DNA from 2 places in the Paenibacillus sp. S29 genome. Region 2 is predicted to be linked to the other one. Evidence: predicted binding sites of a transcription regulator. Region 2 holds the regulator's gene; the other holds the start of a gene.
The links. Region 2 encodes NrdR, which represses ribonucleotide reductase genes. Its sites were predicted from a motif close to AACACNATATATNGTGTT; they were not measured.
Positions count from the first base shown of each region.

Region 1: nrdI (class Ib ribonucleoside-diphosphate reductase assembly flavoprotein NrdI) is a predicted target of NrdR. The motif match lies at 6,938-6,955, and genes of this name have one in related genera.

Region 1 is NZ_JBMOUI010000003.1:207,701-222,719, reverse strand. Features, by position in the region: gene ACL9RM_RS06505 (beta-mannosidase) at 1-1,187, opposite strand, end outside; gene ACL9RM_RS06500 (LacI family DNA-binding transcriptional regulator) at 1,393-2,460, opposite strand; gene ACL9RM_RS06495 (ABC transporter substrate-binding protein) at 2,741-4,432, shown strand; gene ACL9RM_RS06490 (MFS transporter) at 4,505-5,728, opposite strand; gene ACL9RM_RS06485 (GNAT family N-acetyltransferase) at 5,731-6,291, opposite strand; gene ACL9RM_RS06480 (DUF2500 domain-containing protein) at 6,351-6,713, opposite strand; gene nrdI (class Ib ribonucleoside-diphosphate reductase assembly flavoprotein NrdI) at 7,119-7,478, shown strand; gene nrdE (class 1b ribonucleoside-diphosphate reductase subunit alpha) at 7,465-9,549, shown strand; gene nrdF (class 1b ribonucleoside-diphosphate reductase subunit beta) at 9,766-10,731, shown strand; gene ACL9RM_RS06460 (MFS transporter) at 10,907-12,142, opposite strand; gene ACL9RM_RS06455 (MarR family transcriptional regulator) at 12,298-12,771, opposite strand; gene ACL9RM_RS06450 (VOC family protein) at 13,001-13,426, opposite strand; gene ACL9RM_RS06445 (hypothetical protein) at 13,518-14,168, opposite strand; gene ACL9RM_RS06440 (GrpB family protein) at 14,194-14,733, opposite strand; gene ACL9RM_RS06435 (class I SAM-dependent methyltransferase) at 14,824-15,019, opposite strand, start outside.
Region 2 is NZ_JBMOUI010000003.1:48,357-63,375, forward strand. Features, by position in the region: gene pnpS (two-component system histidine kinase PnpS) at 1-699, shown strand, start outside; gene ACL9RM_RS05590 (response regulator transcription factor) at 828-1,559, shown strand; gene ACL9RM_RS05595 (methyl-accepting chemotaxis protein) at 1,919-3,043, shown strand; gene pstB (phosphate ABC transporter ATP-binding protein PstB) at 3,171-3,929, shown strand; gene phoU (phosphate signaling complex protein PhoU) at 3,969-4,628, shown strand; gene polA (DNA polymerase I) at 4,806-7,460, shown strand; gene mutM (DNA-formamidopyrimidine glycosylase) at 7,532-8,362, shown strand; gene ACL9RM_RS05620 (MntP/YtaF family protein) at 8,474-9,265, shown strand; gene coaE (dephospho-CoA kinase) at 9,277-9,873, shown strand; gene ACL9RM_RS05630 (lytic transglycosylase domain-containing protein) at 9,870-10,433, shown strand; gene ACL9RM_RS05635 (alpha/beta-type small acid-soluble spore protein) at 10,552-10,776, opposite strand; gene nrdR (transcriptional regulator NrdR) at 10,882-11,349, shown strand; tRNA gene ACL9RM_RS05645 (tRNA-Ala) at 11,479-11,554, shown strand; tRNA gene ACL9RM_RS05650 (tRNA-Lys) at 11,567-11,639, shown strand; gene ACL9RM_RS05655 (alpha/beta hydrolase family protein) at 11,770-12,774, opposite strand; gene ACL9RM_RS05660 (GNAT family N-acetyltransferase) at 12,771-13,421, opposite strand; gene ACL9RM_RS05665 (MerR family transcriptional regulator) at 13,439-14,194, opposite strand; gene ACL9RM_RS05670 (radical SAM/SPASM domain-containing protein) at 14,422-15,019, shown strand, end outside.

The sequences.
Region 1 (15,019 bases), 160 kb from region 2:
CAGGCGAACATAAAATCTTGCCACACGAGCAAACCGTATTCATCACAAAGCTCATAAAATATGTCTTGTTCATAAATACCGCCACCCCACACCCGCAGCATATTCATATTCGAGGCGGCTGCACTGGCAATTTCATACCGATATCGTTCCATCGTAACTTCAGTGACAAAGCTGTCATTCGGAATATGGTTAGCCCCTTTTGCAAACACAGGAATTCCGTTCAGCTCAAAATAAAAGCTCTCTCCTGCTGCATCCCGTTCACGTACAAGACGGATGGAACGCAGTCCCGTTTTTACTGATTTTTCCGCGATTACAGTTCCTTGTCCTTGCTCCACCAATTCGGCCACAAACGTATATAAATGCGGCTCCCCCAGTCCACGGCACCACCACAGCTTCGGCTTCTTCATCTCCAGCTCCAGCTCGACCGTCTGCTTCCCCTTCAGCAGTCGTACCGGCTTGGACCACACCTTCCCGTCAGCGGAAATACGCAACTCGGCATCTCTAATCTCATCTGCATTTTCGATCTCTACCACTGCCATGAGTTTAGCCCCTACCGAATTCACCTCGTCCTGTCGAATAAACAAGTCTCTCACGATCAGACCGGACCACGCCTCGATCCGGACCTCCCTCCAGATACCGCTCGTCACCAGCCTCGGTCCCCAGTCCCAACCGTAGTGGTAGGGAGCCTTACGCGCGAAAACGCTTACCTTTTTGTCGGACAAACCACCGATCTCAGACTGATCATTGGGTGCAGGGAGTCCATAACCCAAGCTTTCAAGCTTGGGTACATCTTCAGCGATCGGAGAACGAAAACTGATTTCTAGCCGATTTTCCCCTTGCTGAACAAATGCCTTCACATCCTGTCTCCATACCCGAAACATATTATTGGCTGACAAGACAGATTGACCATTCACTTTTACATCCGCGTATGTGTCCAGACCTTCCAACACCAACTCTACACATTGACATTGAAGCTGATCTGCATTTATCTCAAAATGGGCTTCATATATCCAATCCTGCTTATCAATCCACTGTACCTCCATCTCGTTCATACCGATAAACGGATCAGGAATTTTGCCATGTCGTAAAAGATCAGTATGCACACAACCCGGCACTTTCGCGCTGAGCCACTCATCACTTTGTGCTTTCCTAAACCTCCAGCCATCCAACCCTATCACATTAACCATCGTCACAAGCCTCCTATAAGCATGATTGGGAACATCTGGATTCGTTAGTAACATAACAAAAATAACATCAAGCTAACAAAATAGTCAATTGTTTTTTAAAACAAATGACAAAATACAAAATAAAAGTCGCCCTCTGCCCCTAAACAGGCTAAAAGCGACCTCCTTCGTCTTCACGGTGTATGGTGTCATAACACGTATCTCGACATTAACTATATGTGATTGTGCTGATGGGACGCTCACGGTCATCATTTTCCCGACTGATCCGGGGTGCATGAACTTCCCGTACGAATAGCTCAGCATGTAGCAACTTTTTCTCGACAGGCGAGTTCAGGTTCGTTATGCGCCATAACAACTGGTCCACTGCACGCATTCCCAGCAATTCCTTATCCACTCTCACCGTGGCATAAATCGGCATTTGTTCATTCGTATCGTCAAACCCGGTCACTCCGCAACGCCTCGGAACGTCAATCCCCTTTTCTTTCAGCACATCCACGACTTGCGCAGCAGTCACATCATTAGCACATACAAAAACCTCAGGCAGTTCGTCCTCGGACAACTTTTCCATTTCCTCAGCAAGCGCTTGCGCTCCCCTGTGAAGAAGAGCTTTAATCTGCCGCAATTCTACTCCGCTCATTTCCAGTGTGGAACGACATGCTTCCCAGCGTTCGTAGAAACTGTGAGCGTCATCAATATGACCCACAAACTGAAAGCGGGTATAGCCCCTACACAGCAAGTCCTTCATTAATTCACTCATGCATGTGCGATTATCTGTAAACACCGTATCACTTAAAAATGCAGAATCCCAATGATCTACCATGACGACCGGAATACCCATCCGATAAATGTTCAGCAACAATGAAGTTGAAATCGTCCCTACCGTGATAATTCCTTTAATCGACTCTGGATTCAGTAAAGAAAACATGTCTTCAGTCGAGGGCTCCGTTAACGTGATCATATCCATACCCTTACGGTTCAGACGCTCGGAAATCCCTTCAAATACAGGCCCCCAGTATCTGGATTCCCTGTTCTGGTACCTAATATTCGGAAATAACACTAGCACGGTACCCGACCATTCTCTGGTATCTGTGTCCCGAGGCTCTACCCCTGTGATTTTGGGATGACTGCGAAAATAGCCCATCTGGGCGGCAAGCTTGACCAGAACCGCCCTTGTCTCTTCACTTACACCGGGTTTGCCTGACAGTGCACGCGAAACAGCGAACTTTGAAACGCCCGCCGCATCCGCAATTTCTTGCAACGTTACTTTTCCACGCATCTTCTCACCCAACCCTATTCGGAATCTTTTTCTACCTTAATCTTTCTAATACACGGGTGTACCTATAAACTGGTACCATCGTAGCATACTTTGTTTTAGATCATCAAATGATTGATTTGTACAAATCCACACCCTGCACCAAAATATGTTTGCTTAATAAAAAAACAAACCGCATAACAAGCAATTATAAATTACTTGACGTGAGGTTCTTTATTTCCTACAATTTACTATTGAAAGCACTTACATTGTGTAAATCATACTTATTAAGGGGGATTTGCAAATGTTCATGAACAGGTCGGTACGACAGAGCTCCATTCTACTCCTGTCTTTGCTGCTGCTCGTTACAACGGGCTGCGCGAATGGAACAGGCGGTAAGGCAGAAAAGGAAGATCCTAATGACACCAGTCCCATTACATTTACTTTCTTTGGCGGTGATTCCAGCTCTAACTGGAACAACATGAAGGATGCTGTCGGGCAGGAAATTATCAAGAAAACGGGTGTTACGCTAAATGCCGAACATGCTGTCAATGGCCGAGGCGAGGAAAAGTTTGCTTTAATGGCAGCGAGCGGAGAGTATCCAGATCTCGTGTACCCCAAATCAGACATTGGCAAGTTGGTCGATGCCGGAGCACTCATTGACTTAACAGATCTCATTGATAAATACGGCCCTAACATTAAGAAAGTGTATGGAGACTATTTTAATCGTATTAAATATAGTAGTGAAGATCCAGCCATTTACACGATCCCGACCAATTTGGGTGTGGATCACATCGCGTTTGATGCACAAGCTGGCTTCGAAATCCAGCATCAGGCACTTAAGAAGCTTGGATACCCTAAAATCCGCATCGTTCAAGATTTTGAAAAAGCACTTAAAGATTATGTCGCCAAATATCCTACCACCAATGGCCAGCCTACCATCCCCCTATCACTCGATGCCGAAGACTGGAAAATTCAAATTACGGTGACAAACCCGGCTGTTACTGCTACAGGTGGACCCGACGATGGCGAATATTATATTGATCCTAAAACACACAAAGCCATTCTTCACTACAAGCGCCCAGAGGAACGTGAATATTTCCGTTGGTTGAACCATATGTACAATGAAGGACTGTTGGATAAGGATACATTTGTGCAAAAAAGTGATCAGTACAAGTCCAAAATCGCCGCAGGCCGTGTCATCGGACTCATTGATCAGGAATGGAACTATCAAGATGCCGAAAATGCGCTCAAGGCAGCAGGTAAGGATGAATTCACTTACGCCCATTTTCCTGTCACTTTAAATGAGAAATACGAAGACCATTCCCTCCAGCCCATTGGCTTCGATACTGCATCCGGGATCGGAATTACAACCTCATGCGAAAATCCGGTGCGGGCTATCAAGTTTCTGGATTTTCTGGCCTCCGACGAAGGACAAATTTTACGTAATTGGGGAATTGAAGGCCAGCATTACAACGTAGAGAACGGCAAACGAGTCATTCCGGCGGATGTGCAACAACGTAAAAACACCGATAACGCTTCTTTTAGCAGAGAGTCAGGAATCGGTTTGTACTGGATATGGGGGCCACATTATGGCGATAGCGTGAAGGACCCTTCTGGCAACTATTACACAACCAATTATCCAGAGATGATTACCGAAAATTATAGTCAAGCCGAAAAAGAGTCCCTTCAGGCATACAAAGCCCAGACGTGGAAAGACCTGTTTCCGAACGAAAAGGATTTTCCGGTAAAAGAGTGGGGTGCTGCCTACAACATGCCTGTTCCGACCGATACGAATTACAATGTTATTTATCAAAAGTCGCAGGACATTGTACGCAAACGGATTCCTGAGGCTGTACTCGCCAAGCCAGATCAGTTCGACGCTGTGTATGACCGCATGCTCCAAGAGCTGGATCAGGCAGGTGTGCCAAAGGCTGAAGAAATCTATACTGGCCTAATCCAAAATCGGCTGAAACTGTGGTACGGTGAAAAATAAGGTTTGCTTTTTAATGAAATATTATAGGGCTGACAGACCATGCTGTTCAGCCCTTCTACATTAACTTTTACATTAAATATTCTGTTTGGTTTCTTTTTCTTTCCAAGAATTACTTTTCCCTGAAACACGATGTACGTAAAACAATAAAATGATTGGAATCAACGCAATCCCGCCACACATCACCCAAGATATTTGAATAGGTGTTTGATCGGAAGACAAATCCGTAAAATTACGACTGATGATCCCTGTCACGATTAAACCTACGCACATGCCTAATTGTGAAATCGCAGAATCCAGAGATAGTAGTGTAGAACGATACTCATTAGAGATTCTTTTGTTCAGAAAAATTTGTTTGGCAACCGGGTACATGCCGCGTCCAATTTCATAGATCAAAAAGGTAAGCAGTACAGGATAAAATGTGTTGAACGCACCAGCTAAAATGAGCCAGACCCCTATCATGCCGCAAGCATACACGAGTATATGTACATCACTGTATCGTGCGCCTAGCTTTCGAACTAGATAACTTCCCAAAGTCATACATAGTGAATAGCCTGCCTTGATAAACCCCATAATCCAAATCCCTTGTTCGGAAAGGCCAACCAGACGTGGCTGTTGAAATGTATTCCCCGCCGAGTTCGAAAAGCTGATAAATAAACCAATCATAAACACAATCCAGATGGACTTATTTTCAAAACCGATACGGACGCTTTCTCCGATAATCGTTTTAATGCGAGTAGTAGACGTCTTTCGATGAGCAACATTCTCCTCATCCATATAAAAGGAACATAGAAAAATGCATACAATAATAGATAAAATACTGACTGCCCATGGAAGTGAATAGTTATAGGTTGCGAGAAAGGCCCCCAACAGACCACAAATAAATCCCGAAATGTACTGTATACTGTTAGAGGTTGTAAAAAGAACTTCCATGGGCTTATCACTGTTTTCCACAACCCAGGATTCTAACGAACCTGATTGTAAACATATAGCCAGACCCCCAAAAACTTGCGCGAACACAAGCACCCCGATATGATCTGTCCAAACGAACAACACACTGTAGACTAAAAAACAGCAAAGTCCCAAAATAACAGAAATTTTTCTGCCATACTTGTCTGCAATCGCCCCTGTGGGTATCTCAAACAAAAAAATACTTACAAAAAATACAACCAGTAAGAAGTTCGCACTTTGCAGAGAAAGTCCTTTAGCTAATAGAAATAGGATGAGCGTAGTCCCCGTGATTTCACTCATAAAAAATTGAAGAAAGCTGACGGAGTAAAATAGCTTATGAGGTTGCACTCTCAGGACTCCGTCGCTTGCTCTGCAGCCTTATATTCACTTCGCAAAATCCCCATCTGAATAATGTCATAGTATTGCCCTTCCCTGAATAGCTTTTCCCGTAGCCGACCTTCTTCCTTGAAGCCGCAGGCCAGATAGCAACGGTGTGCACGTTCATTAAACGCATAGACCTCCAACTCCAGCCGATGCAGGTTCAGTGTATGAAATGCGAATTTTTGTAATAGTCGGATCGCTTCCCGTCCGTAACCTTTGCCCAGATCACCGTCACGCCCGATCACAACACCAAGGGTGGCGTGCCGATTCACCCAGTTGATTTTGAATAAGTCCAGTTGTCCGATATAGTCCAGTGTGTCTTTATGCGCAATGACAAAACCTTTGATCTCGGGGTTGCCGTCAATCATCATCTGCACAAAGGATTCGCTATTCACCTGTGAATGCGGGTAGATAAACACGTCGCTTAAACCACGTGTGATTTCCGGGTCATTGACCCATTTTCGGATAGCTGGTATATCTTCTTGACGGTATTCTCTCAATACTATTCGTTTTCCAATGATATGCGGCATCGTAATCTTCCCTCCAATTATGTATTTGTTTTGGCAATACTAACTCGCCGCCAACACCTTTACGCTTCCATTACTCTCACAAACTCCAGAAAACGTGTACCTTTATAATGAAGCTCCCCACGATCCCCGATCACAATCATACCAAAGTCTGTATCCTTCACCTCCAGCTCCATACGCTCACCCCCGTCAAACTCAAAGGTGATATAATAATATGTCGAAGCTGAAAAATCGCCTGATCCCCCACGCACTCTCGTCCGTTTATCCACAACCTTACATGAACGTTGTACCCGTTCGGCTGCTTGATTGGACAGGCCCGCTCCTATCGTTTTGACAATTCCCATAATCATTACAAAAGCAATGAGTCCAAATACGATAAAAAAGATTGTATTAAACGATTGAAATTCCATAAAATCACTTCCCATTCGCTTCATCCTTTCTACAGTAAAATGTAAATTTTCCATTCTATTGCCCATTGACAAATCGTACATCTTCACCCTCAAAAACTCCAATACTTTTTTAACATACTTACGAAAAAAAAGTTCTTTCGCTCTTTTCCGCACCCCGCTTGGACTTATACCCGATCTGGGTCCTCTGATCCCCTCTAGACCGATTGACAAAACTATATATAGATATAAAATAGAGAATGTACTCTAAATATAGTGTAAAAAACGTATTTATGCCCGATATCTTGAAGATACAGGTATGAAAATACATGTAAATATAGAGTCAAAATCTTAAATGGCGCAGCCAGCAAGGGATTCCATCTATAATAGATCCCAGGCAATGCGTTTTCTTTTTTCGTTAATTGTTTAAGGAGGTTGCATACCATGCTGATTGCATATGATTCGAAGACCGGCAATGTAAAAAGATTTATAAACAAGCTCAAGCTTCCAGCGGTTCAGATCGAGGAGCAAATGACTATAGAAGAACCTTACGTACTTATTACATATACAACTGGGTTTGGGCAGATACCTGAGAGGGTATCTTCCTTTTTGAAAAAGAATGCTCAAAACCTTGTTGGTGTAGCTGCAAGCGGCAACCGTAACTGGGGTGAGAAATTTGCCAAAAGTGCGGATTTGATTGCCGATCATTATAATGTCCCCGTGATTAGTAAATTTGAATTATCTGGAACGTTCGGAGATGTAGAGCGTTTTAAACAGGAGGTGAGCCGAGTTGCGGCATATTGAATTGAACAACATGTTGATGAAACGCGATACAGACGGCTTTTTCCAATTGGAAAAAGACCAAGAGGCTGTAGCAGAGTTTATGAAGGAAGTTCAGGAACGGAGTTTGAAGTTTGCTGACACAGCCGCTCAAGTGCTGTATATGATTGAGAATGATTATTACGAAAATTTCTATAACAGCTACACGGCTGACGAAATTAATGATATTTTCCATATCACTCATAGCTATAATTTTAAATTTCCTTCCTATATGGCAGCATCCAAGTTTTACACCGACTATGCAATGAAGAGTAACGACCGGAAAGTCTATCTGGAACATTACCCTGACCGGGTTGCTGCTGTCGCGCTGCATTTAGGACGCGGTAACGCCGATACGGCACGCCTGTTGTCCCGCTCGATGATGGAGCAACGCCTCCAGCCAGCAACACCAACCTTCCTGAATGCAGGCAAAAGCCGCCGTGGGGAATTGGTATCCTGCTTCCTGCTCGAAATGGACGACTCCCTGAACTCAATCAACTATGTGCTGAACACCTGCATGCAGTTGTCCAAAATCGGGGGCGGTGTTGCGGTCAACCTGTCGAAACTGCGGGCACGCGGCGAAGCGATTAAAGGCGTAGAAGGCGCAGCAAAAGGCATTATGCCTGTGCTGAAGCTGATGGAAGACGGTTTCTCCTATGCAGATCAAATGGGGCAACGTAAAGGCTCTGGGGCAGCCTATTACAACATTTTCGGATGGGACGTGCTTGAGTTCCTGGATAGCAAAAAGATCAATGCTGACGAAAGAGTACGTCTCAAGACACTTTCTATTGGATTGCTGGTGCCAAACCGCTTTTACAAGCTGGCTCAAGATAATGAACCGCTGCATGTATTTGCTCCTTACAGTGTGTTCAAAGCCTATGGAACGCATTTGGACGACATGGATTTGGATGAAATGTACGACACGTTGCTCGCTGACGATCGGGTGAAGAAAAAAATAGCGATGAGTGCACGTGACATGCTGACGAAAATTGCCATGATTCAGTTGGAGTCTGGTTATCCATATATCATGAACAAAAGTAACGCGAACCAGGCACATGCTCTTAAAAACGTGGGTCAAGTCAAGATGTCGAACCTATGCACGGAAATCTTCCAGTTGCAGGAAACTTCCGAAATTACAGATTACGGCCAACAGGATACCATCCGCCGGGACGTTAGCTGTAATCTAGCTTCTCTGAACATTGTAAATGTGATGGAACATGGCAAAATCCGCGAATCCGTTCACGAGGGTATGATTGCTCTCACCTCGGTCAGCGATATGACCCAAGTAGCTAATGCACCGGGTGTTGCGAAAGCAAACCGTGAAATGCACTCCGTCGGACTGGGTGTTATGAATCTGCACGGCTATCTTGCCAAGAACAAAATTGCGTATGAAAGCAATGAAGCGAAGGACTTTGTCCGCACCTTCTTCATGACGATGAACTATCATTCCATCGAAAAAAGTATGGAAATCGCGAAAGCAGCTGGACAAAGCTTTTATGGATTTGAGGAATCGGATTATGCGACAGGCGTATATTTTGACCGATACCTGAACACAGATTATCGTCCAACAACTGCACGTGTACAAGAGTTGTTCAAAGACATCTATGTTCCGACTTCAGCGGACTGGGACAAATTAAAAGCAGATGTAATGAAAAATGGTCTGTACCACGCCTATCGTATGGCGATTGCGCCGACTGCTAGCATTTCGTACATTCAAAATGCAACATCCAGCGTCATGCCAATTGTTGAGCAGATTGAAACCCGTACCTATGCCAATTCGACGACCTACTATCCAATGCCTTATTTGCAAAAGGATAACGTGTTCTTCTATAAATCTGCTTATCAAATGGACCAGTTCAAAGTGCTTGATCTGATTGCAGAAATCCAGCCGCACGTGGACCAAGGAATTTCGACCGTGCTTCATGTGAACAGTGACGTGACTACGCGTCAGTTAGCACGTTGCTATCTGTACGCTGCACACAAAGGACTTAAATCGTTATACTACACACGCACCAAAAAGCTGTCTGTGGAAGAGTGCCTCACCTGCTCCATCTAAAGTATAAGGTAACAAGCTGTAGTATAAAAATTAGATTTTGAATAGATATAGATGCTTTGCATTAGAAGCTGTATCCAGCGTGTGGTTCAGACCTTTACGGGACTGGACAGACCCTCGCGGATACAGCTTCCGTATGTCAAGCATACGATGATTCGCCTGCACTATTTCAATGTGTGTTTCCAGGGAATCTCGCAAGCTGAAGGGAGAATGCTAACAATGACAGGTATACAAGCTGTAAACTGGAATCGCTCGGACGATGATTTCACACTGATGTTCTGGAACCAGAACATTATGCAATTTTGGACGGATGATGAAATCCCGTTGTCTGACGATAAAATGTCCTGGGTAACCCTCAGTGATATCGAAAAAGAAGCCTACATGAAGGTGCTGGGCGGATTGACGCTACTGGATACCATTCAAGGCGGCGTGGGTATGCCGCAAATTATGGAGCATGTGGACGGACTGCAACGCAAAGCCGTACTAAGCTTTATGGCGATGATGGAACAAATTCATGCCAAGTCGTACAGTAGCATCTTTACAACGCTAGCTTCCACGGAAGAAATTGACGGTGTATTCCGCTGGGTGGAAGAAAATCCACATCTCCAAACCAAGGCAGAAACCATTCGTCAGTATTATATGAATATCCACACACCGAAAGACCTGTATCTCGCGATGGCAGCGTCGGTGCTGTTAGAAAGCTATTTATTTTATAGCGGCTTCTTCTACCCTCTTTATCTGGCGGGCCAGGGCAAGTTGACATGCAGTGGAGAAATTATCGATTTGATCCTACGGGACGAAAGTATTCACGGTGTGTACGTAGGTGTACTGGCACAGGAGATTTATGCAGAATTGGATGAGGAAGAACAACGTGATCTTTACCAGACGCTGGTAGGCTTGTTGCGCTACTTGCACAATAACGAGGAACAATACACCGAGCAAATTTACACTTCTATTGGACTCGTAGACGATGTGAAAGTCTTTTTGCGCTACAACGCCAACAAGGCCATGATGAACTTGGGCTTTGATCCACTGTTTGAAGAAGAGGAAGTTAATCCCATTGTATTCAACGGCATCAGCACTCACACTAAGCAGCATGATTTCTTTTCTAAAAAAGGAAACGGCTATGTGCGGGCGATGAATGTAGAGCCGCTGACAGATGATGATTTTAATTTTGGCGTATAAGTACAAATACGTGAAATTAATTTAGCAAGGTGATACTATGAAGAGCCGTCCGCATGCGGATGGCTCAGACTGTAAAATAATAGGGTTTCAGAACTTGTTCCTAAGTTCTGAAACCCTATTATTTTCTTAAAACTACCTGCTATGCAGGTGGTTCCGGAAAGCTTCGAGCAGTAGTTTACATATTCACATGCGTTCTCTTATATAAAACTGGTATGGCCACTGCTATAAGAATCATACCCATAAAAGCGGGTGCGGCATGACCAAGTGATACATAGATTTGACCTCCAATGATAGGCCCCATCATTCTTGCTAAAGCCTGAATAGATTGACTACCTCCTTGAATCCTTCCTTGTTCACTAGAATCAACAGACTTGGAGAGCATCCCATTGAATGAAGGCCCAAAGACTGAATCACCAAAACCAAATATAAACATTCCAGCGATAAAAAGAGGATAGAATGAGAACAAAGCAGATAGCGCAATAAGACTATAGCCTATAATCTCCGAAACCATTCCAAGAATGGCTATCTGTTTATCACTAAGTTTTCTCAAAAGCTTTGGCATGATGAAACCTTGTGAGATAATGTCTTGGACACCCATAATTGAGAACATAAGTCCGATTAGTGCAGGCTTCCAACTAAAAGTATCCATTGTAAATTGTGAAAAAACGGCCTGTAAAGATCCGTTGGGTATCCAAAGTAAGAATGCCGAGATAAGTAGCCTGTTTAAGTTTTTCATGGAAAGCAGGTTTGCAAGCTGTATGAATGGATTAAGTCTTACAAAAGTAATTTCTTTCAGTCTATGTTTCTTGTCAAGGCTCTCAGGCATAAAAAAGAATCCATATATAACATTCACTAAAGTTATAATTGCTCCAAAATACATGGGTACAGAATAACCAAACTTGGCAAGTAACCCGCCTACAGTTGGGCCAATGACGGTACCTACACCTACAACCGCACTCACCCATCCAAAGTATTTAGTTCTCTGTTCTGTAGGAATGATGTCTGCAAAATAGGCGAAGATCGTGCTTATGCTCCCACCTGTTATACCCTCTATTATGCGTCCCGCAAATAGTACCCATAGAGCTCCTCCTATGCCAAAAACCAAGTACCCGATTGCGGAACCCAAAAGGCATACTAAGAGCAATGGACGACGGCCATATTTGTCACTCAGAGCTCCAAGCACGGGGGCCGCAAAAAACACGCAGAAGGCATAAACAGAAGTCAGCAGCGTGACAACGATAGCTTGTTCTCCCGGATTGCTTATATAAGGCTGTACTAAGAAAGGGACGACAGGTGCTATGATACTGAAGCCTATTCCGCAAAGAAACACAGAGATAAGACCGAATATTAAAGCGTGTTTATCTACGGTTTGTTCTGTGTTCTGTTCATTGTGTGATCTAAATTTGAACATTAAATTCTCCCCTCAAAGGCTATGTTTTTATTTCCTTGGAAGCAAAAACATCGTATCACAATTTTGCTTCCTCGGCAACAAAATAATAGCAAAAAAAAGGCAGCCTGTTCTCAATAGAGCCCGGCTGCCTGTGATTTGATTTTCATTATTCAGATTTATTCCGACTTAATATCTATACCCTGTTTCTTTATTTCCGCATCCAAATGCCTATTATACTTTTCCACGAAGCTAAGCATACTATCAAATTGTTCCTCGGTTACCTGTTCAAACACGGCTTTATCTCGCTCTTGAAACTCTTTATGCAAGTCCTCATGGATTTTATAGATTACTTTCCCTTGCTCCGTAAGCCGAAAATAGATTTCTTTCTTGTTATCCGGCTTCTGGTAGCTTTCGATAATGCCTTTTTTTATGAGCTTCTTAGTTATTTTACTTATGGCACCGCTAGTCATATAAAGGGACTCCGCAAGTTTTGTCACGTTGGAATCTACATTTCTTTCAATGTATTCGATGCAATGAACTTCAGAAGACTTATAACCCTTAAGACTGTCTTCCATCTTATCCTTATTAAGCCAAACCATCTTGTTATATAAGTCCCTGAACCCCATCATGACTTGTTCTTCTTTGTTCATGGCCTGTCCTCCCACCCGTTGGTGCATTAACAACATAATATAATATATTTTTGTTTCTATTTCAACAAGCGTCTAAGCATTCAGTAATTAAAGCTAATCTACTAACGGCAAGCAGGGTAAAAAAGATATCACTCCCCATGTTGTATGTATATTTATTCTTCAGACGAGGACATACACGCAAAAAACGGCCAGATCGCTAAAGTAGCGGAATCGAGCCGTTTTCCATTTCTTAAGACCGAGCCTCTGTGAATATTTGAAAGGTGACACCAAACTTGTCTGTTACATTCCCATAAGCTAGACTAAAATGGGTTTCCTGTAAAGGCATTCCCACCTGTCCTCCTTGCTGTAGAGCATCAAACATTTTTTGAGCTTGCTCCACACTATCGGTTGTAATACAGATGCTCACCTGATTCCCACTGCTAAACGGTGATCCGGGAAAGGTATCAGAAAACATGAGCTCTGTCTCACCCACTTTAAGGGTAGCATGTCCCACACGTTCCTTGACCTCTGCGGGAATGGGAAAATCGGGGTTTTCCGGCATTTCTCCAAAGGTTTGAATAAAAAGCAGTTGAGCATCCAATGCCTCTTTATAAAATTCGATTGCTTCTTTTGCATTTCCATCCATCGTGATGTAAGGAATCAAACGTTTGGACATCTTCAACACAGCTCCTTTAATTCGAGGTGATTAACCCAGCATTTTTCCTGTATTATATACAAAACTTGTCAAGAAAAACAAATCTGTATTCTTAGCTTTCATGCACTTGAACGCCAAGCTGCTTTAGCTCCTTTATCGCTTCCGTAACGTTACGCTGTGGATGAAGCGCAGAGATCATCTGTGCAGTGATCGGAACGCCGTTGAAAATCTGGCTTACCACTCCTAGAGAAATCGGCAACTCATAGTAACTTTCAGCCCAATCCTGATATTCCTCCGGTGTAACTATAATTTTCCCCAGTAAAAAGGATGAGCCATCGTCATATCCCTCAGGAAAGTTCGTGTTGCCCTTACTCCACTCCTTATCTCCCGCTTCCCTCCACATACAAAAGGTAACGTCCTCCTTCTCCAGTGCTTCATCTTCCAAAAGCTCCATCATATCATCAGGCACGCCGTCATACATGCCCGGCCAGACCTCATATTCGTCTCTCGCATGAGGACTTACAGGGGATTCGTGGTCAAAACCCTTCAACAGCACACCTCCACACGTCCATAGCATATGAATCGTATCTCCAGCGCCGTTGTTCACCTCACCCAGACACACATCACCAGACCATTCAGACTGCATACGATACATGCGTAACCAATCTTCTGGAGACAATATAATATCCAGCGCTGACAGCAGCATCATTCTCTCTTTTAAACCATTCGGCGTTACCTGTGCATCAAGCATCATATTCTTCATCATACCTCCACCTTGTCCATGCGTACTAAAATTCCATTTGTCTCTGCTTTTGTCTTTCAAGCTTTGCTTGCTCAACTATCTGCCGAATGAAAGGTCCCTTGGCTTCGGTATACGCTGCACGGTCATGTTTGAATTGATGCGCCAAATCTTTTTTTAAAGTCTCATACGCTCGCAGGCTCTCAGGATGCGCTTTTAAGTAATCTCTGAGCAATAAATGGTTTTCCCAATGCTCACCTTTATACTTGTAAATATGCAAGTGATGAGTCCCAGCTCCCCATTCTCCACGGCGAAAGAAAGCTCTCTCTGGAAAATCAGGCTTATGTACATATTCATATTGAAACCTTTGTAGACGCTCTCGATGTTCGGATTGTAGACTTGCCAACTCTTCCACTCCAACCATAATATCAATAATAGGCTTGGCTCCCAGATCGGGAACGGACGTACTACCGATATGCTCTATGCCAACACATACATCTCTGAGAGCCTCTACAATTTTCCTTTTCTCTCGCATATACTCTTCAGCCCACTGCGGGTCATACCCGGATATTTCCACCTGCGAGGACATACATGAACACACCTCCACTAGCTTTCTAAAAAATGCCTTCTAATCGTGCTTGGCACAAATCAGAAGGCATTTTCTTGTTCAAATTAAAAATCATTCAGCAATTCCAGCCCTATCATTCGGCTTCTCAATCACGATCAGACAGGTGCTGTCTGGCAAAGGAACCCACTGGCCCTGCTCATCCATGAACTCAACACGGCTGGACAGCGCCTCGGCATAGCCCTCCTGTAAATAGTGGCGGCTCACCCTGATAATCGCTTGTGGTCCAAGTGTGTTACGAATACGCTCT
Region 2 (15,019 bases):
CGGAGCGAATTTGTGGCAAACGTTTCTCATGAGCTAAAAACACCAATTGCCGCAGTCAAGGGTTTTGCCGAGACGTTACTCGGTGGCGGGGTTAAAGATGAGGAGACGGCCCGTTCATTTTTGCAAATTATATATGATGAAAGCGAACGATTGAATCGGCTGATCGGTGACATTTTGGAGCTATCCAAAATTGAATCCAAGCGTTCTCCGCTGGATTGCTCGCCAGTGCATGTTTCGTCGTTCATAGAATCATTGCTGGAAAAACTGAACAATGTAGCTGCCAAAAAAAGAATTACGCTGCACATGGATATCCCGGATGAGCTGTTTATGGAGGCAGATGAAGATAAGCTTCAGCAGATTTTCTTGAACCTTTTGTCTAATGGTATCAACTATACACTTGATGGTGGCAAGGTAAAGATTAAGGTTTTAACGATCCAGCGGGAGAATGACACGGAAAAGGTCGTATTTACAGTCAGTGATACAGGTATTGGAATTCCAAAGAAGGACCTACCACGTATCTTTGAACGCTTTTATCGGGTGGACAAAGGACGCTCGCGCAACTCTGGAGGAACGGGACTGGGACTGTCGATCGTCAAACACTTGATCGATTTGCATCATGGCACCCTTTCGGTGGAAAGTGAGCTTGGATTGGGTACCACATTTACAGTTGAATTACCGCTATTGCAACAGGAAGAATGAACTATAACCTTTTTTACATTCTGTTAACAATGCCGTGATAAAATAAACGGGTGTTGCATGAGTATGGAAAAGGTTTCAGGATTTTGACCAATGCGCCTTTCACAGGTAAACAGGAGATGAAGTTATTTATGGGACAACGCTTGCTGGTTATTGAGGATGAGCCAACGCTTGCCAGATTGCTATCCTACAATTTGATACAAGAAGGCTTCGAAGTGGACACGGAGGATCATGGCAGTGCAGGGTTTGAAAAAGCCTCCAGAGAGTCCTACGATTTGATCCTGCTGGATTTGATGCTGCCGGGAATGAACGGACTGGACATTCTGAGCAGACTTCGCCATCAGGGGCTGACAACGCCTATCATTATTTTAACGGCCAAAAACGGCGAGGCCGAGGTTGTCCAAGGGCTGAAGTCGGGTGCAGATGATTACATCACGAAGCCTTTTGGCGTTTCTGAGCTGTTGGCCCGTGTAACGGCTGTGCTGCGAAGAACTTCCGGCGGGGATGAAGGAGTGCTGTCTGATCAGAAAGATAGCTCCAAAATTCAACTGGGCGAGCTGGAGATTTACCCTGAGAAATATGAGGTCATTCTTGGAGGTCAGTCCATCAGCCTCAGACCAAAGGAATTTGAGGTACTTCTTTATTTGTCCCGCAAGCCGGGTGTGGTATTGACTCGGGATGATCTGATGAATGCTGTCTGGGGTTTTGACTACATTGGCGGTCAACGAACCGTGGATGTGCACGTCAGTTCCTTACGTAAAAAGCTGGAGCTGGATCCCGACTCGGTTCATATCGATTCGATCCGTGGAGTGGGGTACAAGCTGGTTGTAAATAAAAAAAGAAGCGCTTCTCATTTATTATAAATGAGGAGCGTCAGGCTGTCGAGAAACCCCCTGTTTTTTTGCAGGGGGTTTAAAACTGTCTTAGTGGTCTAAAAACTAGGGTCCTCAGATCGTTTTAAATCGATTTTTGTTTTAAAAGATGCGTCTCCCCATATAAAAATAGAAGTGTCGAAAAGTCCTCTGGACTTTCTCGACACTCTGGCGCTTCTCATTTATTATAAATGAGGAGCGTTTTTCTTTATCCAGGGAAATGTCTGACGACTTTTGTGTCCATTTCGTGATTTTACATTTCATTAACAAAAATAGACGCTAGAATCAACAAATGACCGATATGATGTTCCCGTCACTCCAAGTAGTTAAAAAAAGGGGACTTCAGAACGATGATAACGGAACCAAAGACCCAGCCGAGTTCCACTGCCGTGATTGAACGTGAAGCATACAAGCCGATTACTACCTATGTGCCATGCCGGGAGGTTCCGATCATTGGTACGGATATGACTTGTAAAGAACTGTTAGCGCTTATGAAAACACAGGAGGATATTCCTTGTGTCATTGTTGTGGATAAAAATGATCTTCCATTGGGCATTATTATGAGAGATGCGTACAATCGCCATTTTACGGGCAGATTTGCTGCGGCGTTGTTCTATGATAAGCCTGCGGCCATATTTGCCGACCCCGATACATTAATTGTGGATCTGAAAAGCCAGGCATCGGACATTGTGGAACTGGCGATGCTGCGCGAAGATCAGCGTTTTTACGATTGTGTGTTGATTAAGGAAGGAACACGGTTACTCGGCGTACTCACGATTCGTGATATCCTGTCCTTCGTGCAGCGAATGCAAAGAGAAGCAGACGAAGAGCGGGGCGATGTGATTCGGCATAGCTATGACGGAGTCCAGCGTATTCAGCTGACTGTGCTGGATGCAGCTAAAGAGGCCGACGACAGTGTGCGGCTAACCCGCTCAATGAGTGAATTATCCCGTCGTGGCAAAGTAGAACTGGAGGATGTTTTGCTCTCCTATCGTGCAGTCACGGAGCAAATGAAGCGCCAGCATGAGCAGATGACGGCGTTGACCCAATCGCTGAATGACATTGCGCGCATGGCCTCATCCATTCGTGCACTGGCAGATCATAGCGGACTGCTGGCGATCAACGCGTCCATTGAAGCGGCGCATGCTGGCGAACACGGACGAGGCTTCCAGATTGTGTCTCAGGAGGTGCGGAATATGTCACTCCAGACGAAAGCCTTTTCCACGCAGATTACAGGCTTACTCACCCATATCGAGCAAATGTTGCGTGACACCGCTGAACTGACGGATACGAGTATGCAGCAGATTCATACAGGCTCTCAATATATTTCTGCCGGAACACAAACTTTTGCCAAACTACTGCAGGCTGTCAACGAAATTGAAGCCAAAAACAGCGAAATGTCCCGTTCCGCAGAGGAAGCGGCTTTGAATGCAGCCGAAATTGCGCAGGAGCTTGAGCTCATGCTAAGTTCTTGATCATTTTACATACCGTTAACAAATCCACCACACTAAATTTACACACAGCTTATATAATCTTCATATTGTGCAAATCAGGTGCAATGCTTGAGGATCATAACTGCAACACGAAGGAGATCATAAATCCATGAATGATTCCGTAATCCGGATCGATAAGCTGAATTTATATTATGAGAAATTTCACGCGCTGAAACATATAAACCTCGATATTCCTGAAAAAACGGTAACTGCCTTCATCGGCCCGTCCGGCTGCGGCAAATCAACCCTGCTGCGTACGCTGAACCGGATGAATGACATGATACCGGGAACGCGTATTGAAGGCACTGTGAGTATCGCAGGTCAGGATATATACGGCGATACTATGGAAGTAGAAACTCTGCGTAAGCAGGTGGGAATGGTTTTTCAACAGCCTAACCCATTTCCCAAATCCATTTATGATAACGTGGCCTACGGCCCGCGTCTGCATGGAATTCGGCAAAAGGACAAGTTGGACGAATTGGTTGAGCAAAGCCTGCGGCAGGCGGCACTCTGGGAAGAGGTCAAGGATTTTCTGAAGCGTTCTGCTCTGAGTTTATCCGGTGGACAACAGCAACGGTTGTGCATTGCCCGGGCGCTTGCTGTACAGCCAGATATTTTGCTTATGGACGAGGCGACATCTGCGCTGGATCCGATCTCCACGATGAAAATTGAAGAACTGGTTCAGGAATTGCGAGACACGTATACCATTGTCATGGTGACGCATAACATGCATCAGGCAGCCCGTGTGTCCGGTCGAACTGCGTTCTTTTTGAATGGTGTTGTGGTGGAAGCAGCGGATACAGAGACAATGTTTTCCACGCCGCAAGATTCACGTACAGAAGATTATATTTCAGGGCGATTTGGCTAAAGCCTACCAGATGAATATGCCAGAAGGGGTGACTTCGAAATGATACGTAGAAAAGGTTTTGATGAAGGGTTAGATGAACTGAGAGCCGTACTGCGCGAAATGGGTGCACACGTTTCGAAGGCGCTCGATCAGGCCATTGAATGTTTGCAGACCAAAAATACAGAATTGGCTCAGCAGGTGGTCAAAAATGATGCATCCCTCAATACGCTGGAAGAGAATATTCTCGATATGGGTTCCAAGCTCATTATCACCCAGCAGCCGGTAGCGAAGGATTTGCGCCGGATCATTGTTGCATTTAAAATTTCCAGTGATCTGGAACGAATGGGCGATTTGGCGCTTGATATTGCCAAGGTGACACTTCGCTTGGAAGGGCAGCAGATCATTAAGCCGCTGGTGGATATTCCGCACATGGCTTCCATTGTTAAAGAAATGATAGATGATGCGATCAAATCCTATTTGGATGAAAATACAGATCTGGCCTACAAAATGGCCAAAGAGGATGATCGTGTGGATTCCATGTATAGCCACATGATCAGCGATCTGTATGCCTTTATGGTAGAAAAGCCGGCAGAGGCTTCACAAGCCATGCTGCAACTGCTTGTAGGACGATACATTGAACGAATTGGTGACCATGCTACGAATATCGGTGAAAGCACTGTATATCTCGTGACAGGGGAGAGACCAGATTTGAACCAGTAGAGCTTTCAGGTATATAGCGGTTGTTTCTGACCCAGACTTGTCTTTGAGCAAAAGGCAAATTTGGTTAGGAAGCAGCCGTTTTTTTCTGAAAAAGGAGTCTTGTATGTTAAGATAGGAAGAGGAATGCGTAAAACGTAAGAACGTTACGAATGCATTGATGAACTTGCGAGGTGCTAAATGGATAAACTCATGCTTATAGATGGCAACAGTATCATTTACCGGGCGTTTTTTGCTATGCCACCGTTAACAAATTCGAGTGGGCAGCAGACGAACGCGGTGTATGGATTTACGACGATGTTATTGCGGCTCTTGGAGGAGCACAAACCAACACATATTCTGGTTGCCTTCGATGCCGGTAAAATAACGTTTCGCCATAAAGGATACGAGGATTACAAAGGTGGACGGGAGAAAACACCGCCAGAGCTGTCCCAGCAATTTCCGTTGCTGAAAGAGCTATTGACCGCTTTCGGCATTGCTCAGTTTGAACTGGATGGCTATGAGGCGGACGATATTATAGGCACCCTCTCCAAGACAGCGGACGAAGCCGGTTTCAATGTGCTGGTCGTGACTGGGGACAAGGATATGCTTCAATTGGCTTCAGATCATGTCACAGTCGGCTTGACCCGCAAAGGGGTTACTGAGGTGGAGACGTATGGACCTGAGCAAATTCAGGAACGATATGGCCTGAAGCCGCTGCAAATTATTGACCTTAAGGGTCTGATGGGCGATACGTCGGACAATATTCCTGGTATTCCCGGCGTGGGTGAAAAAACAGCGCTCAAGCTGCTGCATCAATACGGTTCAGTCGAAGAAGTGCTGGCGCACACGAATGAGCTGAAGGGCAAAATGAAAGAACGCGTAGAGACACATGCCGATGATGCGCGAATGAGCAAAGATTTGGCGACCATTTATCGGGATGTAACGTTGGACAAGCAGCTGGAAGATGTTGCTTTTGGCGGGCTGCAAGCAGAAACGGCCGGGCCAGCTCTGGCGAAGCTAGAGTTCAAGTCCTTGCTGGAGCGTTTATCCTTTTCAGGTGAGGTTGGCAGTACTGGGGTAGACGTAGAGGAAGCCGCGGCTGACGTAACAGTGCTGGATAAGCAGCGGATTAGTGAATTGGTAGAAGTGTTGGATCATGTGGATGTGCTGCATGTTGAGACGCATGGTGATAATCCGCATCATGCTGACATCGTAGGTCTGATATTTGCCGCAACGGGGAAGCAGTATTTTATGACGCTGGATGTACTGCAAAGCGATGCAGCTACACCTATTCGCGAATGGCTTGCTGACCCTGAACGAAAAAAACGTGGTCATGATCTGCATCGTACGGATTTGGCTTTACACTGGCATGGAATTGAGTTTGCAGGGGCCGAGTTTGATGTGCAACTGGCAGGATACTTGCTGGACCCGACCGATGCAAACCAGACATTGAGCGGATTGGCAGCCAAATATGGTTTGTCTTCGATCCGTCCAGACGAAGAAGTGTTCGGTAAAGGAGCTAAATATAAAGTCCCTGACGTGGATGTACTGTCCGATCATGTGGCGCGTAAGGCAGCGGTGATTGAAGCTTTGGTGCCTGTACAGCAGGCGGAGCTGGAAAAAACGGAAATGCACAAGCTGTTTCATGAGCTGGAGATGCCGTTGTCCCGCATTTTGGCGGATATGGAGAAGCAGGGCATTTTGGTGAACGTAGAAGAACTGCGCGCTTTGGGGAAAGAATTTGAAGCCCAGATTGCAACGTTGGTGGGTGAAATCTACAGCATTGCCGGTGTAGAGTTCAATCTGAATTCGCCCAAGCAGTTGGGTGAGATTTTGTTTGATAAACTGGGTTTACCTGTCATTAAAAAGACGAAAACGGGGTACTCGACCGATGCGGAGGTATTGGAAAAGCTGGCCCCCTATCATGATATTGTGCAAAATATTTTGCAGTACCGCACCATTGCCAAACTCCAATCGACGTATGTCGAAGGATTGCTGAAAGAAATTTCGGAGAAAACGGGTAAGGTGCATACGTATTTCCGGCAGACCGTTGCAGCAACTGGACGCTTGAGCAGTCAATTTCCGAATTTGCAAAACATTCCGATTCGTCTTGAAGAGGGTCGCAAAATCCGCAAAGTATTTGTTCCGTCCGAACCGGGCTGGTCTATTTTGGCGGCAGACTACTCACAGATCGAGCTGCGGGTGCTGGCTGATATTTCGGATGATGAACGTTTGAAGGAGGCCTTTGTCCACGATATGGACATCCATACCAAGACCGCATCCGATGTGTTTGGGGTAGCAGCGGAAGATGTGAACTCCAATATGCGGCGTTCTGCGAAGGCAGTCAACTTTGGGATTGTCTATGGGATCAGTGATTATGGTCTGTCACAAAATTTGAATATTACGCGGAAGGAAGCGGCTCGTTTTATCGACCAGTATTTTGATGTGTTCCAAGGCGTTCGCCGTTACATGGATGATATTGTGAAGGATGCGAAGCGGGACGGCTACGTAAAAACGCTGTTGGAACGCAGACGCTATTTGCCGGAGATTAACGCCAGCAATTTCAACCTGCGTTCATTCGCTGAGCGTACAGCGATGAATACGCCGATTCAAGGTACCGCAGCCGATATTATCAAGTTGGCGATGGTACAGATGGATGAGGCCTTACGTGAACGTAAACTTCGCAGCAGAATGCTGCTCCAAGTACATGATGAGCTTGTGTTCGAGGTTCCGCCTGAGGAAATGGAAACGATGAAAGAGCTTGTCCCGGCTACCATGGAAGCCGCATTAAAGCTGGCTGTGCCGCTCAAAGCCGAAGTAAGCTATGGCAGCAATTGGTATGAGGCCAAGTAATATATTTCAATGAGTAGATAGTCCCAATTTGACGCTGCTTCCGTTATAATATAGGGTGAGGTGAAGACATCATGCCGGAATTACCGGAAGTAGAAACAATTAAACGAACGCTAAACGAGCTTATCGTTGATAAACATATAGATCATGTCACCGTTAATTTGCCGCGGATCATTCAACGGCCCGATGATATCCACGCTTTTGCGATGGAATTGGCCGATCACCGGATTACAGGGGTTGAGAGACGCGGAAAGTTTCTGCGGATTTTGCTGGACGGGCTGGTGCTGGTCTCCCATCTTCGAATGGAAGGGCGATATGGATTGTATTCGCAACATGATCCTGTGGAAAAGCATACCCATGTCATCTTTCATTTTAAAGATGGTACGGAGCTGCGTTATCAGGATGTGCGCCAGTTTGGCACAATGCACTTATTTCCGGCAGGACAGGATTTGCTGGAAAAGCCGCTGAACAAGCTCGGTTTAGAACCGATGGACGAGGCCTTTACACCCGAAATGCTGCGTGTCGCTGTTGGAACTCGTTCGACTTCGATCAAGGCAGCGCTGTTAAACCAGTCATATGTAGTGGGCATCGGGAATATTTATGTAGATGAATCGTTGTTTAAGGCGGGGATTCATCCAGCACAGCCAGCCAAAAGCCTAACGGATAGCCAATTTCATGTCTTGCATGAAGCTATTGTCTCCACGCTGGGTGCGTCGATTCAGGTTGGAGGCTCGTCCATTAAATCGTTCGTTAATGGACAGGGTAAAACGGGCGACTTCCAGCATCAATTGCAAATCTATGGACGTAACGCGAAGCCTTGCGTTAACTGTGGCACATTGATCGAAAAATCTGTCGTAGCCGGACGTGGCACACATCATTGTCCGGTCTGCCAGCCTCTGCGCTAAACAGGCACAGTCACCCCAAGCCCATCCCTCTCATATATTGTTCCAAGTACCAATACTGCGGAGGGTTTCGGTTGTTATAAGGCCCTGCCTTCGCAATGGGAGGGAATTGTAGTGGCTAATCATTGGGGAGGCCTGCTGTTACTGGCATTTGCGCTAAGTTTGGACAGTTTCGGAGTCGGTGTTACATATGGTCTGCGCAAAATGAAAATTCCACTGTTGTCGATTGCTATCATCTCCGTATGTTCAGGTTTGGTGATTGGCATATCCATGCAATTGGGCGCGTTACTATCTCGTGTCCTGTCTCCTGTATATACGACCGTTTTTGGCGCTGTCATCCTGATCTGTATCGGCTGTTACTCTTTGTTTCAAGCTCTGCACCGCAAAGAGGATTCGCAAGAGGATTCAGCGGAGGCCTCTCGGGGGTTGCTTCTTACAGAACAGACTGATCCAGTGAGCAGATCTGTTCTTGGGGAGAAGAAGAGTATAGAGGATACTGATACAGAGTCTTTCCTTAGCTCAAGAAAAGACCTGTCGTCAGAAGTTTCTGTGGAGCAGCAGGAGCGAACGCTATTTTCTCTGGAGTTCCGCAAATGGGGACTTGTTATTCGGATTCTTCGAAGTCCGTCTGCTGCGGATATGGACCGTTCCGGCAGTATATCTGCTACCGAAGCGGTTTGGCTGGGCATTGCATTATCGGTCGATGCGTTCGGAGCGGGACTCGGGGCAGCTATGCTTGGTTTTCAGCCACTGTCTACTGCGCTGGCTATTACGTTATTCAGTGGAACATTTTTGATTGCAGGGATGAAGGCAGGCTTCTTTCTATCAGCATTTCGATTTATGAAGGCGCTGGGTGTATTGCCGGCATTATTACTGATTATGATGGGCATATTGAAGCTGTTATGAGGTGAAAGAGCATGAATATCGGATTAACCGGAGGTATTGCTACCGGAAAAAGCACCGTGTCGGCTCTTTTGGTCGCCAAAGGTGCGCTGCTGATCGACGCAGATGCCATTGCCCGGGAAGTCATGCTTCCGGGGCATCCGGTGCTGGCGGCGGTCAAACAGCATTTTGGACAAGCTATAGTGAACAATGACGGAACCCTGCACCGCAAAAAACTGGGTGAGATTGTATTCGGAGACCCTGCCCAGCGGCAGGCACTTAACGATATTACACATCCTGCTATTCGTGAGGAAATGCGTATGCGCATGGAAGCATATGAACGGGAACAGCCGGACAAGCTTGTTTTGGCAGATATCCCGTTACTGTACGAGTCCGGGCTGGAGAGCTTGTACGAGGAAATTATGGTTGTGTACGTACCACGTGATATTCAGCTCCAGCGTCTGATGCTCAGAGACGGTCTGACGGAGGAGCAAGCTGGACTTAGGCTGTCCGCACAAATGGATATTGAACAAAAGAAAAGCTTGGCCGATATCGTTATCGATAATAGCGGAACACAGACTGAGACGAAGCGACAAATTGATCAATTTTGGCAGCGGAAGGGACTTGCATGAATATTTTGCGAAAGAAAAGAGTCCTGCTCACTTTGTTTGTCGGGTTTGTCCTGATCCTGTTCCTTAATTCAAATTGGATGTCCTGGTTCTATCCAATTCAATATAAGGATGAGATTCGGCAGTATTCACAAACGTATGAAGTGGACCCATTTTTGGTGGCGTCTATTATCCGTGTAGAAACCAATTTTAAAACCAGCAAGCAGTCGCATAAGGGTGCACTGGGCCTGATGCAGATTATGCCGAATACGGCAAATTGGATTATGGACAGCGCCCAGATTCAAAAGGTTCCGCTGGACAGTGTCAAGCACGAGCCTGGCACCAATATTGAGCTGGGAACCTGGTATTTGCATAACCTATCCATAAAGTTTCAGGATAATCCTGTAGCAATCGTAGCTGCTTACAATGCAGGGCCGGGTAAAGTTCAAGAGTGGCTGGATAAGGGAGTGTGGGATGGAAAAGAAGAGTCCATTAAGCAAATCCCTTTTGGTGAGACACGACATTATGTACAGCGGGTCATTTATTACTACAGGCAATACACGAAAATTTATAATGATTTTTAAATGACAAGTTAATGACATGATGAGCCTTTTCGCTTTAAAATGAAAAAAGCGCAGGACAGGCTGTTTTTAGCAGCCCATCCATACACTTTATCTTGTTATTTCTGCATTATTACCGCGATTATTGGTATTGACCTGCCAATTGTTGTTCGGCGATCGTTACGAGGCGTTTTGTGATGTAGCCCCCGATCGAACCGTTCTCATAGGAAGTCATGTTACCTTGGTAACCATCTTGAGGAATGCTGATACCCAGCTCTTGAGCGATTTCATATTTCATTTGCTCCAGAGCGCCGGAGGATCTGCTGACTACCAGATTGTTGGAGTTGCCATTGTTTCCTTGTGCCATTGTTGTTCACCTCCTCGCGATATGGTAAACATATTATGATCTGTTTTGACAAAATTATTACTAAAAATCTACGGGAATTTATTGGAAAAAGAAAGTGGTGAGATTATGAAATGTCCGTATTGTGCCTACAACGGCACGAAAGTGTTGGATTCGCGACCTGCGAATGATAACAAGTCCATCCGTCGCCGCCGTGAATGTGAGCAGTGTGCCAGGCGTTTTACCACCTTTGAAATGGTGGAGGAAACCCCGCTCATGGTCATCAAAAAAGACGGCAGCCGTGAAGAGTTTAGTCGTGATAAAATGCTGCGCGGTCTCATTCGAGCCTGCGAGAAGCGCCCAGTATCCGTCGAGCAACTGGATATGATCGTATCCCAGGTAGAGAATGCTATCCGCAACACAGCAGCCACAGAAGTGGATAGCCAGCAGATCGGTGAGCTGGTCATGGAACAGCTTTACCCAGTGGATGAAGTCGCCTACGTACGTTTTGCGTCCGTCTATCGTCAGTTTAAAGACATCAATATGTTTATGAAGGAACTGAAAACACTATTATCTAAAGATACAGCCAGCGACTGATCGCTGACTGTATCTTTCTTGGGACAAAGTGGGAAGATGATTATATTTTTTATAAAAGTATTGACACAGGGATAAAAATTTTATATGATATAGAAGTCGCTTGAAACGTTGATTAAACTTACTTATGATGGGGCCTTAGCTCAGCTGGGAGAGCGCATCGCTGGCAGCGATGAGGTCAGGGGTTCGATCCCCCTAGGCTCCACCAAACTTTTATTATGGACTCTTAGCTCAGTTGGTAGAGCAGTTGACTCTTAATCAATTGGTCCAGGGTTCGAGTCCCTGAGAGTCCATCCTTTAGAAAAAACGGCAGAGATGCCGTTTTTTTGTTGTTTATAGATCTATTCCCAGTCTAACCGAGAACAGTTATGGGGTTTTCATTAGCATATTCAAAAGAAGTATGGCAAAAAAGAACATCCTTGTTTAACGCTGATTGACATAATCGGCAAGGATTTTGAGATACTCGTCATTCACCAATTTTCTTGGGGCGAATACGGCTGTTAAAAAAGTTAGAGATTTTGAACGCGCGATTTTTTCATCCATCATGGAATGGTCGGCTTCAGGTAAATGAATAACGGACAGCAGCTCTGCGGGTATTTTCTGGCGGTAGACTCGCTCGGTATCCTTTACATCTACATTAATATCTTTGCCAGCCAGAACCAAGAGTACAGGAGAATGGAAGTGACTTAATTCTTCGGTGGAATCAGACCGGAAATTTTTGCCTATAAAGCTCCATCTTTCTTTGGAGATCATATCCTCAGGATCGGCTATGCTTAGGTATTCTTCATAAGAAGCATGTTTTTTCAGTAACTGTAGAATCTCTTGATCGTAGTTCAATGTCTTTTGAATTTCTTGCGGAGTAGCTCCTTCTTGCTCCATTTCTTTTCTGGTATTAAATTGTCCTTGGGAAATCCAGTTCACGGCAGGCGATACAAGGATGCTGAATGCAATATCATGTTCCTCTTTAACGATCTTCGGAATGACCCATCCTGCTTGACTGGCTCCCCATAGGCCGATTTTTTGCGTATCAATCATCGGCAAGGTTCTCGCCCAGTCTATTGCATATCGGATCTCCTGTGCGCGGTCCTCCATGCTTTGATCCAGCCAATTGCCAGGGGCACTATTAATACCGGGCTTATTCAATGACAGGGAGGCATAACCCTTGGAGGCGAACTTTTCCCACAGTGGTTTGTATCCATCATCATATGTGTCATTAATAGGACCATCCCCATGCACAAAAACAATTAATCCAACCTTTCCCGAGTAACCCTTAGGCAAAGCTAACGTGCCTGTTAGGAGCCCTTTGGGTGTCGCAATTTGTATTTTTTCTTCCGTCATTTTGTAGGAATTTTGATATAGAACAATGAGTATCAAGGCAACAGCTAGAGCTGCCGCAATACCCAAAGTAAGCTTAAATGTTTTTTTCAATGGTGTTCTCTCCTCGAATGCAGGTTCTCTTTCCAACTCATCAGATGCCATTCAGGCTCCTTGAACCAAAAATGCCGTAACCCATTATATTTGGATTGTTCTACTTCAAACGCCAGTTTGTGATACAAATGGATAGCCCCTTGGTTCTTATGCGCTACATGAAGCGTCAATGCATGAAACCCAGATTCAACCATAAATTGCTGTGCGAAAGCTAGAAGACGGCGTCCTATTCCCTGGTTACGATGACTTGAACGAATCGCCAAATGATCAATGTAACACTCATTTGCAACGGGGGTATACTCCAGCACATGCATACCTGTCAAAAATTTAAGTATATTAAAGCAACCAAACTGTTTTATGAGCGGAGCCAAAGAAATGGGGGGTGTTTCAGGAAGGGAAGAGGAGGAGGGTTTCCATTTAAGAGAAAGAACACCGATAACTTCTTCGTTTTCTTTGGCTACAAATTGTTTCATAGATGTAGAATAAGGATTTTGAACCCAAACCTGCATTAACAACTGCTGTATAGCTTGATCCTCCAGTGTAACAAGAGATTGGAATTTTGCTTTAAACGATTCGACTAAAAGACTACAAACAGCTTCATGGTCTTGTTTCTGGTATGCAACAATGTCAAAGGATTTTGCACTCATGTAACGCCCTCCTAGATTTATTCTACTTTAACTTGAATTTCGTATTGCAGCTTGTTGTTGTCGAACATCGAAAGATAAGATTTTTCTACTAGAACAATCTTGCTTTGGCGGTTATATTGGTGATGAGCCACATATCGTTCCAATTGTTTAATTTCATAATCAATCTCAGGCTCTTCAATGACGGAAAGATGCTTATAAAGATAGTTGCCTTCTTCCAGAATATAGTCAGCCACATCCACCGTTTCATAACACAGCTTCACCTGTCCGGCATCAGACAAGTAATGCAGGTCATTTTCAAATAATCGAGGTGGGGCCGGGCGGTGTTTAAATAAGTTTCCGGCAGTAAGCTCTTGACCATTCTCCAATGCAAACCATAGCTTTAAATGACGGGGACCTAATCGTTTGACCTGATATTCATCATTTCGCTGAGTCAGGCTATCATGTTCTTCTAACAGTTTGTGAATAAACTGTTCATGCATTTTCAAGTTAGCTATTTCAGCCTGTACCTTCTGCAACGAATGCTCTAAAAGCCGGTTATAATTATCGGCAGCAAAGGAAGTCATACATTCTAGAATCTGGCCGACAGGGACGTTTAATTTGCGTAATAATAAAATATGCGAAAGCTGATAAATCTCATGAAGCCCGTACATCCGATATTGATTTTCTTCTGTATGTGATGGATACAGGATTCCCTTTTCTTCAAAATATCGCAGTTGATGTACAGATACATTCATGAGCTGGGCAAGCTGGCTGATCGTAATGTGTTCTTTCAATGACAGGACTCCTTACTGGTAGAGAATAACTCCACTATAAACCTTAGGTCAGACCTAGGGTCAATAGAAAATATCAAATCAAATCTTGGATAGGCATAGGTGTCGAGCATTTAATGCCCACACCAAGGGGAGGCTGGAGAGTTTACCTGTCGGTGATAACCCGTTATAATCATAAGATTAGTGAGCATAAACAAGATGCTCAGGATGAAGGTTAGAATGGGGAAATCATGTTGAAAACTTTTAAAAAGGTATACATTGAGATAACGAGCATTTGCAATCTTGCATGCAGCTTTTGTCCTCAAACACAGCGTGTCAAAAAATTTATTGATCCGGAAGTCTTTCGAAATGTGCTTGATCAGGTCAAACCACATACGGATTACATCTATTTGCATGTAAAAGGAGAGCCGTTGCTCCATCCGAAAATTGATCTTTTGCTGGAAAGTGCTCATGAGAAAGGATTGAAGGTCAATATTACCACCAATGGTACCTTGCTGCCGAAGACCGGACATAAGCTGCTTGGGCAACCAGCGCTGCGTCAGATGAACTTCTCTCTTCACAGCTTTGACGGGCACGAAGGCTCCGTGGATCGAGAAGGATATTTGGGTAATATTTTCACGTTTGTAAGAGAAGCAGTAAAACACAATGTCATTATTTCGTTCCGTCTCTGGAACCTGACTCAGGATAATCTGACTAATGTGCAGCGTCAGCGCAACCGGGAAACGCTTGAACGACTGGAGCAAGAGTTTGGACTGGACTATCGGATTGAGGAAAAGGTGATACCAGGCAGTGGGGTCAAAATCGCACCAAACGTTTATTTGAATCAAG